Regions from separate parts of the Nocardia sp. NPDC059240 genome, predicted to be linked through region 1. Evidence: riboswitches for the same ligand, from Rfam matches in the RefSeq annotation. Region 1 holds a riboswitch; each other region holds the start of a gene.
What was found. A riboswitch is a leader RNA that binds a small molecule or an ion and turns the genes downstream of it on or off. The one in region 1 is predicted to bind magnesium.

Region 1 (4,898 bases):
ACCACCAGCGCCACCGCGGCGGTCGGAACCACGATGTACTTGGAGATGCCGAAGTACTCCGCCGCCAGGCTGACACCGATGAACTCGGTGACGATGGTGAGAAAGTTCAGGACGAACAGGTCACCGACGGAGAACCAGCCCCAGCCTCGACCGAAGCGCTCGTTGATGAGCCGGGCGTGGCCGACACCGGTGACCGCGCCGAGCCGAACCACCATCTCCTGGTTCACGATCAGCACGGGGATCAGCAACAGCAGCACCCACAACAGGCTGTAACCGTAGTTCTGCCCGGCCTGCGCGTAGGTGGCCACGCCACCGGCGTCATTGTCGCCGACCATGACGATCAGGCCGGGGCCGACGATCGCGAGCAGCGTCGCCATTCGGGTCTTGAAGGTGCGCGAATGCTCGGTATCGCCGAGCTTGATCTTGCCGAACGCGCCTTCGATATCACCCACGTGCGCCGAATCCAGCACGGCGGACTGACGATTCACACCGGGGGATCGGGTCGAAGCCGTATCCACGGGCTTGCGGAGCTCCGGACCCGGTGGCACCGGCGGGTTTTCGTGTGTATTCGTCATAGCTGTGCCGCGCCGTTCGGGTGCTGTGTCGGGGTCTTGCCGGCCGGCGCGGGCTCGCGCACCGGACGCGGCGCGGGCTCGCGGCGTCGCCAGTCCTCGGGAATGATGTCCTCGAGCACGTCGTCGACGGTCACCACACCGAGTACGCGATCCTCGTCGTCGACGACGGGTAGCAGGTAGAGGTTGTAATCCGCCATCAGCAGCGCGATGTCGGTGAGGTCGGCCTCGGGGCCGATGCGCACCGGGTCGGCGTCCATGATCTCGGAGATCGCGCGCCCCGGGTCCGCCTGCAGCAGCGCGATCACCGACACCACGCCGACGAGCTGCCCGCCCTCGACCACGTGCATCTTCAGCAGCGCCTCGGGCTGCAGCGCGGACGCCGCCGCCACGATCGACAATGCCTGCGACACGGTGGAATTCGGTGCGCAGGAGACAAAATCCACATTCATGAGTCCACCCGCGCTGTCGGGGTTGAAGCCCATCAGCGTGATGACCTTGACGCGCTGCCCGGGCGGCATCAGATCCAGTACCCGGCGGCGACGCGACTGGCGGAGTTCGAGAATGGAGTCGGCCGCGTCGTCGGCGCGCATGCGCCCGAGCAGGGCCGCGACCTCGCCGTCGGACATGGAGTTCAGGATCCGGCTGGACTGATCGGAATCCAGCTCCTCGAACACGTCGGCCTCGAGCTCCGGATCGCCGTGCACCTGGTCGAGGATCTCGCCGCGCTCATGCTTGTCGGCATCCTCGAGCAGGTCGGCGAGCTCGGCGGGCTTGAGGCCGCGCAAACGAACGCTGATGCCGCGTGCGGTCTGCGACCCGCTGTGCCCGATCAGGGGTTCGAACGCCTTCCAATCCCGCGAGGCATGACCGCCGGAAGATCTGATCAGTCCGAAGAACTGGGCCGGGCGGCGGGTGTCGAGCCGGGCCAGCACCCACCCCTCGGGAGTCTGGTCGAGTTCGACGTCGTAGGCGCGCACCAGTTCCGCGGCGGCGACGTCGATGAGGCGATGCCCGAGGATGTCCGCCTTCAGCAGCACCTCGCCGTCGCGGCGCTCGAAGGAGCGCAGGTCGACCTTGTTGACCGACAGCACGATCCGATCGGCGCCGAACTCGCGGATGCGATCGGCCGAGACGAACACCTGACGCCCGCCGACGCCGACGACCACGCCGGTGATCGCCGGATAGGCGTCGCCACCGGTCAGCCGCACGATCAAATCGTCTACGCGGCCGATGGATTCGCCGGATCCGGCGATCACGGGAGACTTGAGCAACTGCGACAGATGGAGGGTCGCGGCCGAATCCGGTATCGGCTGCGGTGTGGCTTCGGTCATAAGCACTCCTGTCTCGGCGTCCCCGGCGAACCGGCGACTACAGCCTCACCCTGCACCGTGGCCGGTGCCAATACTCGAATTCTGGCTCAACGGAGGGTATCGAACAGACCAACGAAACACCCCCATCGGCAAATGTCTGAATTGACTTATCAAACTCATTGGTGCCAAGCTGTGCCCCGTAATACAGCACCTCGCTAGGCGAGGCTCCTGCGTGAACAAAGGCCACTGATCCGACGACGTCGAGAGACGCCCAGGCTCAGGACAGGTTTCCCCGGATTAAGGGGTCACCCCAAGTGGCTTCCCAGGCAATGGGATACGTCGCGTAGTGCCGAAGCTCTGACGAGAGAGGTGCCCACCCGATTCGGTCTTCTACCTGGGTGGACTCCTCGTGTGCACACGTGCTGGCGCCCCCGTGCGCCCCGGCCGCAAGGAGGTGAGGAACAACAGTGCCATCCGGCGATAGTCCGCATCCCAGTCTCTTGTTCCCCGCACTCGTTTGCGGGTGGAAACACGCCACACGAGCCTGACAATTCACGAAACCCCTTTTACGCGACCGCATGCTGTCCGCTGCGCGGCCGTGTAATTCGTGCTGGCCATTTCACCCCCATTCGAATTCATCGTCCCACTGAATTTCGAAGGTTTTATCTCGATGAGGAAGCTCACCGCTTACACCCTGGCCGCCGCTACCGCTCTCGGCGTCGTGGCCTGCAACGCACAGGACGCCAAAGCCGATCCGGCACAGGCGAATCCCGGTATCCACTGGACCACCCAGGTGGTCGACAAGTCCGTCGTGCTCACCACCGATCTGGGCTCGCTGACCACCCAGGACGGCCAATTCCAGGTCCGTGACACCACCGGCGGCCTGGTCACCCAGTTCCCGCTGAGCTGGCTCGACAATGCCGGCGCGCACCCGATCGCCGCCCGGATCGACGGCAATACCGCCACTCTCACCCCGAACCTGGACCCGGCCGCCGTCACCCCGGCCCCGGCGCTCCCGGCTCCGGTGGTCAAGGACATCGCCAACCAGGCCGATCAGGACGCCGCCTTCTCCGCCGCGGTCAACCAGTTCGGCATCGTCACCTCCATGGGCACCATGGTCGGCACCCTGGTCGGTGGCGTCGCGGGCTGTGCCATCGGCGCCGCGGGCGGAGCCATCGCCGGTGTCGTGGTCATGTCGGTGCCGACCGGCATCGCGGGCTGTGTCGCCGGTGCGGCCATCGGTATCCCGCTGGGTGCCGCGGCCGGTCTGGTGTTCACCGGTGTGCCCGCCGCCATCGCGGTCGGTATCGGCCTGGCCCAGCGCCTGGCCGCGCCGGACTCCACCCCGGCCCCGGCCGCCGCTCCGGTCGCGTGATCGGTCCGATTGCGCCGGTGAAACTCGCACCGGCGCAATCGGATTCCGTAAAGATGCGATCGACAGCCCTTGACTTGCGGCTTGCGCGGGGTTCACACTTCTTCAGTCAGCACCTCGCTAGGCGAGGCTCCTGTACGAACACAGGCCACTGATCCGACGACGTCGAGAGACGCCCAGGCTCAGGACAGGTTTCCCCGGATTAAGGGGTAACCCCAGGTGGCTTCCCGCGTCGCGGGATACGTCGTGCAGTGCCGAAGCTCTGACGAGAGGGGTGCTCGCCCACCGTTTTTCGGTGCGGCATCCACCCCTTGCGTACTGGCCCAACCGTATCGGCGCCCGCGTGCGTCTCGGCAGCAAGGAGGTGAGGGACGAAAACATGAACGACGACGATCCTTATCCGAGTCCGCTTCGAGAACTCATTTCGTTCCCAGCTTGCTGCGGCCTTCCGAACTCCTGACCGATCCAGTTCGAAGTTCCCACCCCGTCGGGGGTGACTTCGGCGTGTCTTCGGCATGCCCGGAAACGCTTGCGGCAGTTGGCTTCACGCCGAGGAGCAAGTCATGGCCGTCATCGCATTCCCGCACCGCGACACCATCTCGATGCCGGTGTCCCTGATCAATCTCGTCCGCCGGCTCCGTACCAGGGCCCGGCTGACCGATCAGGAACGCCACTACATGGCGGCGGCCCGTCCCAGGGCCGCCCTCTACACCGCCTCGCTGGGCGGCCACCCCTACCACTGGTAGCGGGTCCATCGCCGATACGCAGTACTGCGAAAGATTCAGAGAGGGAGAAACGGTCATGGCCTTTTTCTCCAACGGCGACAGCCGTCATTCCACCGTCGCGGACAGCCCGAACCCGGGTGCCGTCATGGACAGCGCGCACGTCGGCGACATCGTCGGCGCGCTGGGCCGGGTCGGTCAGCACGACACCTCCGAGGGCCGCACCCGTTGGCAGCGTTTCCGCATGCTGCTGGCCATCATGGGGCCGGGTCTCATCGTCATGGTCGGCGACAACGACGCCGGTGGCGTCGCCACCTACGCCCAGGCCGGGCAGAACTACGGCATGGCCCTGGTCTGGACGCTGGTGCTGCTGATTCCGGTGCTCTACGTCAACCAGGAGATGGTGGTCCGGCTCGGCGCGGTCGCCGGGGTCGGGCACGCTCGCCTGATCTTCTCCCGGTTCGGAAAGTTCTGGGGCGCTTTCAGTGTCGGTGACCTGTTCATCGTCAATGCCCTGACCATCGTCACCGAGTTCATCGGTGTGTCCTTGGCGCTCAACTACTTCGGGCTGCCCAAGGGTATCTCGGTGCCCTTGGCCGCGGTATTGCTGTTCGGCGTGGTCGCCGGTGGCTCGTTCCGCCGTTGGGAGCGTTTCCTTTTCGCGCTCATCGCCGTGAACATCGTGCTGTTCCCGCTCGCGTTCATGGTGCATCCGAGCGTGAAAGACAGTGCGCACGGGCTGATTCCGTCCTTCCCGGGGGGACTGGACTCGACGCTGCTGCTGCTCATCGTCTCGATCGTGGGCACTACGGTCGCGCCCTGGCAGCTGTTCTTCCAACAGTCCAACATCGTCGACAAGCGGATCACCCCGCGCTGGATCAAGTTCGAGCGTATCGACCTGTGGATCGGCATCGCCGTC
Region 2 (4,898 bases), on a different contig from region 1:
GTCCCCATCCGGAGGGTTCGAGGGTTTCGGGCGCGGCGGGTGCTTCGGCGTAGAGAGTTCGGGCCATGAGCGGGTCCTTCTCACCGCGAGCGTTTCTGGGAGCCAGTGGGATTCACGGTGGTGATCGAAACTGGTACGAGCAGTGTCGATCATGGCAGCGCCGGGCGCATCTCGGAGCCTTTGCGCGGGAATCGTGGTCGATCACAATCGGCGCGGCCACCGGTACCGGTGCGGGCGGCGTCACCGAACGCGGGATCGGGTCCGGTTCGGCGACGCCGGGTTTCGCGGCACCCGCTGTGCTGGCGGGAACGCGGGTGCGAGCCGCGGGGAAGCCGGCTCGCCGTGCCCGTCGGCGGGGGCGTCTGCGCGTTGCCGCTCCCCACTGATTCGGACAATCGGAACGTTAGCGGCACGTTAGCTATTCGGCGAATCGGACGGACGAATTAGGGGATCGTTAGGGGCGTCGAGGTTTTCGCGTCGATTGCGGCGAAACCCGTTGATTGCGGGCGATCATGGCGGCTGCCGCGGCGGCGGTCACTACCGGACGAGTAGTCCGATACGCGCGTGTCGGGTCCCCTGAACGCTGACACTTCCCTTATGCGCCAACGGCGTCGCAGATCCCGCATTCACCCTCATCTGGGGAGATGATCGACGATGATCCGGTCACGGAAGTCGGCCCTCACCGCATTCACCGCCTTCGCCGCCGCCGGCGCGGCACTCGTGCTCACCGCACCCGACGCCGGGGCGTACGTCACCAGCGTCACGGTGGCCACCGGTTCGAGCATCGGTGGCGGCTACGGCACCAACTGCTCCTACACGGTCACCGTGAACGGCAGTCCCAACGAATACGTCTGGCTCTACGACAGCGCGTCGGGCAGTTTCAACCCGCAGCAGTTCAGTCTCGGCACCGGCGGCACCGCCACCTCGAGCTGGACGCCGACGGCCAAGGGGCAGCACTATGTGCAGGCCTGGTCCTACAACGGGTCGCAGTGGGCGCTGGTGACAGTCGGCACCGGCATCAATCTGGGCAGCGCCTGCGTGGTCACCGGCTGACCCGCCTGCTCATCAATACCGATCGGTCCGGGGCCGGGTGTGCATGCCCGCCCGGCCCCGGGCATTACTCTTGACCCGGTGCAGACCGAGCAACCGCCCTCCGACGCCGAGCCCCGCATCTGGGGTGGAACGACCCTCACCGAACGCCGTGAGGCGCGCCGGACCGCGCTGCTCGAGGCCGCACTGGATCTGATCGGCGAATCCGGGGCGGGCGCGGTCACCATGCGCGCGGTCTGCCGCCGCGCCACCCTGACCGACCGCTACTTCTACGAATCCTTCGCCAGCCGAGACGAACTGCTCGACGTGCTCTACCGGCAGATCGCCGAGGAGTTCCTGGATCCGATGACCGCCTTCGCCGTCGTCGACGATCCGGTGCGCGACCGCATGCTGTCGGAAACCTTGGTGGACAAGGTCCTCGAGGATCCGCGTAAATCGCGGCTGTTCCTGGTGGAGCCGTATTCCTCGACGGGGCTGGGGCAGACCACGATCGCGGTCATGCCCGCCTTCACCCGGCTGATCCAGGACCACCTCTTCGCCCATATCGACGATCCCGTGCAGCGGCGGCTGGCAGCGGTCACCATGGCCTCGGGCAACGCGGGCATGTTCTCGGCCTGGCTCAACGGCACGCTGCGCGCCACGCGTGAGCAGATCGTGGATCACCTGGTCGAGACCATCGACGCCTATCGCGGTGTGTATCGCGGCTGAAGTCCGCGAATTACGCCGGTTCAGGCCGCATCGGTCGGCATCTCGAAGTCGGAGGGCAGGCCGAGATATTGGGCCAGTGGCGGTCCGCCGCGGCCGAATTCGACCAGTTCGAGGCGCAATCCGTCGGCGGTGCGGTGGTAGTAGACACCGGGCTCGGTGTCGCCGTGCAGCACGACGGCGCTCGCCTCGAGAGGGAAGCCTTGCGCGGCCATCCGTTCGGATTCGGCTCGCGCGTCCGCGGCCCAGTAGCCGATGTGGTGCAGGCCGAGGGTATCCCACACCGTGCCCGGAGTGCGTTGCAGCAGTTCGATATACGGCGGCCCCTGCCGCGAGATGGTCATCCGGGGTGCGGTATCGGCCGGGTCGCCGGGCCCGGACTGATGCCCGCTGGGCACGATCGGTCCCCAGTCGGAGCCCAGCAGTTCGCTGAGTTCGTCCATGGCTGCGCGAAGATCGCTGACCACCACTCCGAGGTGGTAGCCGACGTTGATGATGGGCATCTGCGAGCTCCTCTGTTCGGGGTTCGGACCTGCCCACCGTAACAATCCGACCGATCGGTCGGAATAATGATGGGAGCTGGTTCACGCGAACACCTCCATCGCGACGGCGGTCACATCGATTTGCCGATCGACGGGCACGGGTGTTTACTCATCGCCGCAAGGTGCCGTCGTTAGCTGAGGCTCCTTCACGGATACAGGCCGGCGATCCCGAACGTCGAGAGACGCCCCGGATCAGGACAGGTTGCCCCGAGTTAAGGGGTAGCCCCGACCGGCTCCCACCCGCGGGTGGGTTTACGCCGTGGAGTGCTGAACGTCTTACGAGGGGTGGTACCCGAATCGGCGGTTTTCGCCGTTCCCACTCCCCTGGCATGTGTATGCGCTGTGCCGAGGAGGTGGTGGTCGTGCCCGATGGACCGTATCGAAGTCCGTTAGCCAATCGTTCACTCGGCGACACCGCTGCAATCCCTCGCCCGCTACCGCACGCCCTGTAGCGTCCGATCGGGAGCGTCTGATCTGTAGCGTGCGCCGTCCTCCCCTGTTTCGGAGAATGCAATGACCACGTGGGAAATGCTGCTGCGCCTCGGCACCGGTGTCGGGTTGGGTGCGGTGATCGGGTTCGAGCGCCAGTTCCGGGCGCGGATGGCCGGATTGCGCACCAACGCGCTCGTCGCCGCCGGGGCGACACTGTTCGTGCTGTTGTCCGCGCACGGCTTCAGCGGGCGCGACGCCGATCCGACTCGTGTTGCGGCACAGATCGTTTCGGGTATCGGGTTCCTGGGCGCGGGTGTCATCCTGCGCGACGGGTTCAATATCCGCGGGCTCAATACCGCCGCCACCCTGTGGTGTGCGGCCGCGGTGGGCGCGTTGGCGGGTGCGGGTATGTATCCGACCGCGGTGGCGGGCACGGTGGCGGTGGTCGTGGTGAACACCGCGCTGCGCACGGTGGCGCGCACGGTGGATCGTCCGGTGACCGACGGTCCCGAGGCGCAGGTCGCCCTGTATGCGTTCACCGCCGACACCGATGACGACCACGAGGCGCATGTGCGGGCGCTGCTGGTGCAGTCGTTGACGCGCACCGACTTTCAGCTCAATTCGATCTCGAGCCACGACACCAAACCCGGGCGGGTGCAGGTGCGTGCGGAGTTGACCGGGGACCGGCGCGACGATCGGCAGATGGAGGCGGCGGTGAGCCGGTTGAGCTTGGAGCCGTCGGTGACCAGTGTCGGGTGGCGCACGGTTCCGATGCCGGTGGAGGACGAGCAGTGAACGCGTCACTGCGGTCGTATCCCACCCGCGGCGTGCTGGATAGGCCGCGCTCGCGGTGGGCGGATATCGCGGTGTTCGCGGGCGCGGCCATTCTGATCTGGCTGATCGTGCGGGTCTCGGCGGGCATGCACGTGCCCTTCGACGAGAATTCCGCGCCCACAACGGTGTCCACCGATCCGGGTGAGCTGCCCTACTATGCCGCGCGGTCACTGTTGCGCATGCTGCTGGCCCTGGGACTGTCGATCCTGTTCACCTTCGTCTACGCGACCGCGGCCGCGCGGCTGCCGCGGGCGGAGAAAGTGCTGCTGCCGCTGCTCGACATTCTGCAGTCGGTGCCGATCCTGGGCTTCCTGTCGGTGACGGTGACGGGGTTCATCGCCCTGTTCCCGGGTTCCTCGCTGGGCCTCGAGTGCGCCTCGATCTTCGCGATCTTCACCTCGCAGGCGTGGAACATGACCTTCGCGTTCCACCACAGCCTGGTCTCGCAGCCGCGTGAACTCGATGAGGCCGCCCGGAATCTGAGACTCTCACGCTGGCAACGGTTCTGGCGGGTCGATGTCCCCTCGGGCATGTTCCCGCTGGTGTGGAACGCGATGATGAGTTTCGGCGGCGGCTGGTTCTTCCTGACCGCGGCCGAAGCCATCAGCGTCAACAACCGCCAGTACGTATTGCCGGGCATCGGCTCGTATGTCGCCACCGCCAACGCCGATTCGCAGATCGGGCGGGTGTTGCTGGCCATCGCCGTGATGGTCGTGATGATCATCGGGCTCAATGTACTGTTCTGGCGGCCGCTCACGGTGTGGGCGGAGCGATTCCGCATGGAGGACACCGAATCCGCGGACGCGCCGCGCAGCCTGATGCTGGATCTGTTGCGCCGCAGCCATGTTCCCGGGCTGCTGGGCCGGGCGCTCGGGCCGCTGGTGTACCCGATCGACCGGTTCATGGGTCTGTTCGGGCTGGCCGAGCATCCGCTGTATGTGGCCCCGGCGCGGCGGCGTACCGGGGACGCGGTGTTCGCGATCGTGGTCGCGGCCGGTCTGATCGCCGGAACCGTCGCGATCGTGGACTACATCAACAATTCGGTCGGTTTCGGCGAGGTCGGGCATGCGCTGGGACTGGGCTTGATCACCCTCGCACGGGTGATCGTGGTGCTGATCTTCTCCACCGTGGTGTGGGTGCCGGTCGGAGTGTGGATCGGGCTCAATCCGCGGGTGTCGCGGCTGGCGCAGCCGATCGTTCAGGTACTGGCCAGTTTTCCGGCCAACTTCCTGTTCGTGCTGGTGGCCGCGGTGATGGTGGCCACGGGCGCGAGCTTGCAGTGGGCTTCGATCCTGCTGATGGCGCTGGGTGCGCAGTGGTACATCCTGTTCAATG
Region 3 (4,898 bases), on a different contig from region 1:
GTCCGTGCTGACCCTCGCGCTCGCCGCGGTGGCCTCGGTGTTCGTGGGCCTCTGCTATGCCGAACTGGCCACCGCATTCCCGATCGCGGGCGGCGAATACACCTGGGCGGCAAGACTGTTGGGACGGTCCAGCGGCTTCGCCATCTTCGTGCTGACGCTGGTGAACGGGGTCCTGATCATCGCGGTGATCGCACTCGGCACCGGCGACTATCTCAGCGTCGCGATTCCCAGTCTCGGCGGGAAATGGGTCGGCGTGGGTGTCATCGCGGTGACCACGGTGGTCGCGCTGCTCAATATCAAGGCGAACGCCTGGGTCACCGGAGTCTTTCTGTGCGTGGAGGTTTCGGCCATCGCGGTACTCGTCGCGCTGGGCGCGACACATGTCGAGCGCGGTCCGGCCACCTTCGTGCACGCGCAGACCATCGGCTCGGACGGCCTGGCGAACGTGGGCATCGGATCCCTGGCGACGCTCATCCCGGTGGCGTTGTTCGCCTACAACGGTTACGGCGCGGCGGTCTACTACGCGGAGGAGACGCGCAACGCCACCCGCACGATCGGCCGCGTGATCATGATCTGCCTGGCTGCCACGGTCGCCATCGAGATCCTGCCGCTGGCCGCCGTGGTGCTGGGCGCGCCGTCGCTCACCGACCTGCTGCACAGCGACGCACCGATGAACTACTTCCTCACCGCCCGTGGCGGTTCGGCGGTGAATACCGCGGTGAGCGTGGGGATCGCGATCGCCATCGTGAACGCCGTCATCGCGATCATCCTGCAGATCGCGCGCCTGCTGTTCGCCTCGGCCCGCGATCGCAGCTGGCCGGATCCGATCGATCGGGCCCTGGGCGCGGTGCATCCGCGCCTGCACACCCCGGTGGTGGCGACCCTGGTGGTGGGTGCGCTCGCGGTGCTGGCCGCCGCACTGCTGCCGATGCACTGGCTCATCGTGGCCACCGGTGCGGGTCTGGTGCTGGTGTATCTGTTCGTGGCGCTCTCGGCGCTGCGAATCCGGCTGGCAGGCAGCGAGATCCGGGGTGGCTATCGCATGCCGTTGTGGCCGTTGCCGCCGGTGATCGTCATCGCGGTGATGCTCTACTCGGCCTACAGCCTGGGCCGCGACGACTGGCAGCAGATCGCGTTCGCGGCGGCGGCCATGGCCGCGGGCTACCTGTACTACGCGCTCTACCTGCATCCGAAGCGCGCTGAGCGCTGGACCCTGCCCGACCCGATCCACGAAGACGGCCCGGCATAGACGAAGGCCCCGGTCGCGCCCTCATCGACACGACCGGGGCCCGAGCCCACGGCGACTACTTCGTCGGAGCCGGGACGAAGGGCTGGTTGATGGTGGTGAAGTACTGGACAGCGGCGGCGATGGCGACGGGGGCCGTGACGAGGATCATGCCCGCGATCGCACCCAGGGCGCCCATGGCCGCGGCACCCGCGAGGCAGCCGACGACGGCACCCGGCAGGAAGAAGAACAGACCGCCGATAATGCCGGTGGCCAGCGACGCGCCGGCTCCCACGGCGATGCCGCCCAGGGCACACCCGACGGCCGCGCCGCCGATGCCGCCGACCAGCGTGCCGATGGTCGCGCCGACGGAGATGGTGTCCTTCATGCGGTTCCAGGCCGCCTGCTCACGGTCGTACGGAGTCTTCCACGGAGCGGTGTCCTCGAACGGCAGGGCGACCGGCTGATAGACGGCGTGCTGCATATCGAACTGCGGTGTCAGAGTGGCGGTCAGGCCACGGATTTCGGCCGCGATGGGGAATACGAAATCGTCGACACGGAAGGTGAGTTCTTGTCCAGCAACTACCGAGCCATCGGCACCGTGGATCTTGAAGACGCCGTTGTCGACGTCCATGGATCCGATATCGGTGGTGATGGTCGCGGTCCGGTCGGTGGCCGATGCCGTGTAGTGGATGGCACCCACATCACCGGTGGTGGGATCGGCATTCACCGTTCCCGCTGTAATTGCTGTGACGGCGGCCACCAATGCGGTAACCGCGGCTAATCCGCTCTTGCGCACTTGATTTACCTCGATTTAATAGGCCCGCGTCATCAGAACTCATCGCAGGTTCAGTTATTGACAAGCAAACTTTAAGTCTGTTCTCAGGGGCAGCAATGGACATTTGCCCTTTAGTGACTCGATACACATATTCAGACCCCGTTGCGCGGCGAATATTCTTGCCGTTCACCTGGATTTCAAAAAGGGGTCACCGACACCGTCCGCGGACCGGCTTGCGGCGCAAGAAGATTCCGGAGAACCGACCGGACCGGATTTGACAACGTCCAGGACCAGGCCCACCATTGCTCAGTCAGCACCTCGCTAGGCGAGGCTCCTGTACGAACACAGGCCACTGATCCGACGACGTCGAGAGACGCCCAGGGTTAGGACAGATCACCCCGGATTAAGGGGTGATCCGAAGTGGCTTCCCCGGGCCGCGAGCCCCCGGATACGTCGTGCAGTGCCGAAGCTCTGACGAGAGGGGTGCGGGGCGACGCCACAGGTGTGTGCCCGAATCCCCTCTTGCCGTGCGCGATGCGACATCACAGGCGGTGACACGGTGGTCACCCGGCAGCGACGTCCCCGTACGTCCCGGCGGCAAGGAGGTGAGGGACGAACAATGAGTTCCGGCGATAGTCCGTATCCGAGTATGGATTTCCGAATCCCCACGTCCCCGGCTTGCCGCATTCCGGTCACCGGCTGATCCGTTCCCACACCGCTCCGCCCCGCGTCGTCCCGACGCCGGTCGCGGACCGACGTGTGCCTCGAACCGGTTCACCGTGCCCGAAATCGCTTGGCGGCCGGGTGTATTCCGCATGCCGATACACCCGATGATCGAAAGCGAGGGAAGGGCCATGGCCTTCTTCGCGAACGGCTCCCGCCGCTCCACCACCGTCGCCGCACCCGCCGGCGCAGTAGATGCCCGTCCCACCGGTGCTGTCATGGACAGTGCGCACGTCGGCGATATCGTCGGCGCGCTGGGCTCCATCGGCCAGCACGACACCCTCGAGGGCCGCACCCGCGGCCAGCGCCTGCGCATGCTGCTGGCCATCATCGGCCCCGGCCTGATCGTGATGGTCGGCGACAACGACGCCGGCGGCATCGCCACCTATGCGCAGGCCGGACAGAACTACGGCATGGCGCTGGTCTGGACGCTGGTGCTGCTCATCCCGGTGCTGTACGTGAACCAGGAGATGGTGGTGCGCCTCGGCGCGGTCGCCGGGGTCGGGCACGCGCGCTTGATCTTCGATCGGTTCGGCAAGTTCTGGGGCGCGTTCAGCGTGGGCGACCTGTTCATCGTGAACGCGCTGACCATCGTCACCGAGTTCATCGGTGTCTCGATGGCGCTCAACTATTTCGGCCTGCCCAAGGCGATCTCGGTGCCGCTGGCGGCGGTGACGCTGTTCGCCATGGTGGCGGGCGGCTCGTTCCGGCGCTGGGAGCGGTTCCTGTTCGGGCTGATCGCGCTGAACATCGTGATGTTCCCGCTGGCATTCCTGGTGCACCCCAAGGTCTCCGAGGTGGCGCACGGGTTCCTGCCGTCCTTCCCGGGCGGGCTGAACTCGACGCTGCTGCTGCTCATCGTCTCCATCGTCGGCACCACGGTCGCGCCCTGGCAGCTGTTCTTCCAGCAGTCCAATATCGTCGACAAGCGCATCACGCCGCGCTGGATCCGCTACGAGCGCATCGATCTGTGGGTCGGCATCGTGGTCGTCATGGTCGGCGCGGTGGCCATCATGGCCGCGGCGGCCTTCGGTCTCGCGGGCACCGACGCGGTCGGCAACTTCACCGACGCCGGGGCTGTGGCCCAGTCCCTGCACGATCACATGGGCACCACGGTCGGCGCGCTGTTCGCCATGCTGCTGTTGGATGCCTCGCTGATCGGCGCGAACGCGGTCGGCCTGGCCACCACGTACGCCCTCGGCGACACCCTCGGCAAGCGGCACTCGCTGCACTGGAAGGTCAGTGAGGCACCGGCGTTCTACCTCGGTTACGCGGCGCTGCTGGCCGTCGCGGGCGCGGTGTCCTTCAGCCCCGACCATGTGCTGGGTCTGCTGACCCAGGGCGTGCAGGCGCTGGCCGGTGTCCTGCTGCCCTCGGCCACGGTGTTCCTGGTGCTGCTGTGCAATGACAAGGCGGTGCTCGGGCCGTGGGTGAACACGGTGCGCCAGAACATCGTCGCCGGAATCATCGTGTGGTCGCTGGTGCTGCTGTCGCTGGCGCTGACCGCGGCGGTGTTCTTCCCGGGTCTGTCCACGCTCACCATCGAGGTCGGTTTCGGTGTCGGCGCGCTGGTCGGCGTCCTCGGCGGGGCGGGCATGCTGATCGCCTGGCAGCGCGGCAAGCGCCGTGAAACCGAGCGCACCGCACGGGAACTCGGAAACCTGGACCCGGACCAGGTGGAGGAGCTGGAGTCCACTCCCCTCACCCGGGCCGAGCGCAAGGCCATCCGCGAGACCGACCGCGACACCTGGCGCACCCCCGCCCTCGATACCCTCGAGCGGCCGGCGTTCTCCACGGCGCGCACGGTGGGCATGTTCGCACTGCGCGGCTACCTGGTGCTGGCGGTGATCCTGGTGGGCGTCAAGATCTTCCAGTCGATCGGCGGCTGAGTTTCAGCAGGCGGCCGGGATGCCCGACAGGTCGACCCGGCCGTCATGCTGGACCGCATCGCACGTGCTCGCGACGCCGTCCAGCGTGAGATCACTCAATGCGAGTGCGGCACTGCCGATCTCCCCGCCACTACTGCTGGCGCGCAACAGCGACTCCCGGGCCGCCGTGATCGAGGTGCGCGCGATGGAGCCGCGCAGCACCGCGGTATCACCGACATTGCGAATGCTGATGCCGTTGGCGGCGCTCGCGCCGAGCACGGTGTCGTGGATGTCGAAGGTGAGT

Region 2: linked by a shared signal. The riboswitch ahead of ACFXHA_RS00435 (MgtC/SapB family protein) and the one ahead of ACFXHA_RS19965 (hypothetical protein) in region 1 are both predicted to bind magnesium.
Region 3: linked by a shared signal. The riboswitch ahead of ACFXHA_RS16460 (NRAMP family divalent metal transporter) and the one ahead of ACFXHA_RS19965 (hypothetical protein) in region 1 are both predicted to bind magnesium.

Annotation. Positions count from the first base shown of each region.
Region 1 is NZ_JBHZAC010000005.1:262,680-267,577, forward strand. It holds gene ACFXHA_RS19955 (Nramp family divalent metal transporter) at 1-470, opposite strand, end outside; gene ACFXHA_RS19960 (magnesium transporter MgtE N-terminal domain-containing protein) at 572-1,906, opposite strand; M-box (ykoK) riboswitch at 2,090-2,261, shown strand; gene ACFXHA_RS19965 (hypothetical protein) at 2,556-3,260, shown strand; M-box (ykoK) riboswitch at 3,367-3,538, shown strand; gene ACFXHA_RS19970 (hypothetical protein) at 3,821-4,003, shown strand; gene ACFXHA_RS19975 (NRAMP family divalent metal transporter) at 4,059-4,898, shown strand, end outside.
Region 2 is NZ_JBHZAC010000001.1:91,569-96,466, reverse strand. It holds gene ACFXHA_RS00455 (hypothetical protein) at 1-67, opposite strand, end outside; gene ACFXHA_RS00450 (hypothetical protein) at 655-1,053, shown strand; gene ACFXHA_RS00445 (TetR/AcrR family transcriptional regulator) at 1,132-1,758, shown strand; gene ACFXHA_RS00440 (VOC family protein) at 1,779-2,258, opposite strand; M-box (ykoK) riboswitch at 2,418-2,591, shown strand; gene ACFXHA_RS00435 (MgtC/SapB family protein) at 2,811-3,524, shown strand; gene ACFXHA_RS00430 (ABC transporter permease) at 3,521-4,898, shown strand, end outside.
Region 3 is NZ_JBHZAC010000004.1:387,267-392,164, forward strand. It holds gene ACFXHA_RS16450 (APC family permease) at 1-1,249, shown strand, start outside; gene ACFXHA_RS16455 (hypothetical protein) at 1,305-2,024, opposite strand; M-box (ykoK) riboswitch at 2,314-2,493, shown strand; gene ACFXHA_RS16460 (NRAMP family divalent metal transporter) at 2,858-4,615, shown strand; gene ACFXHA_RS16465 (hypothetical protein) at 4,619-4,898, opposite strand, start outside.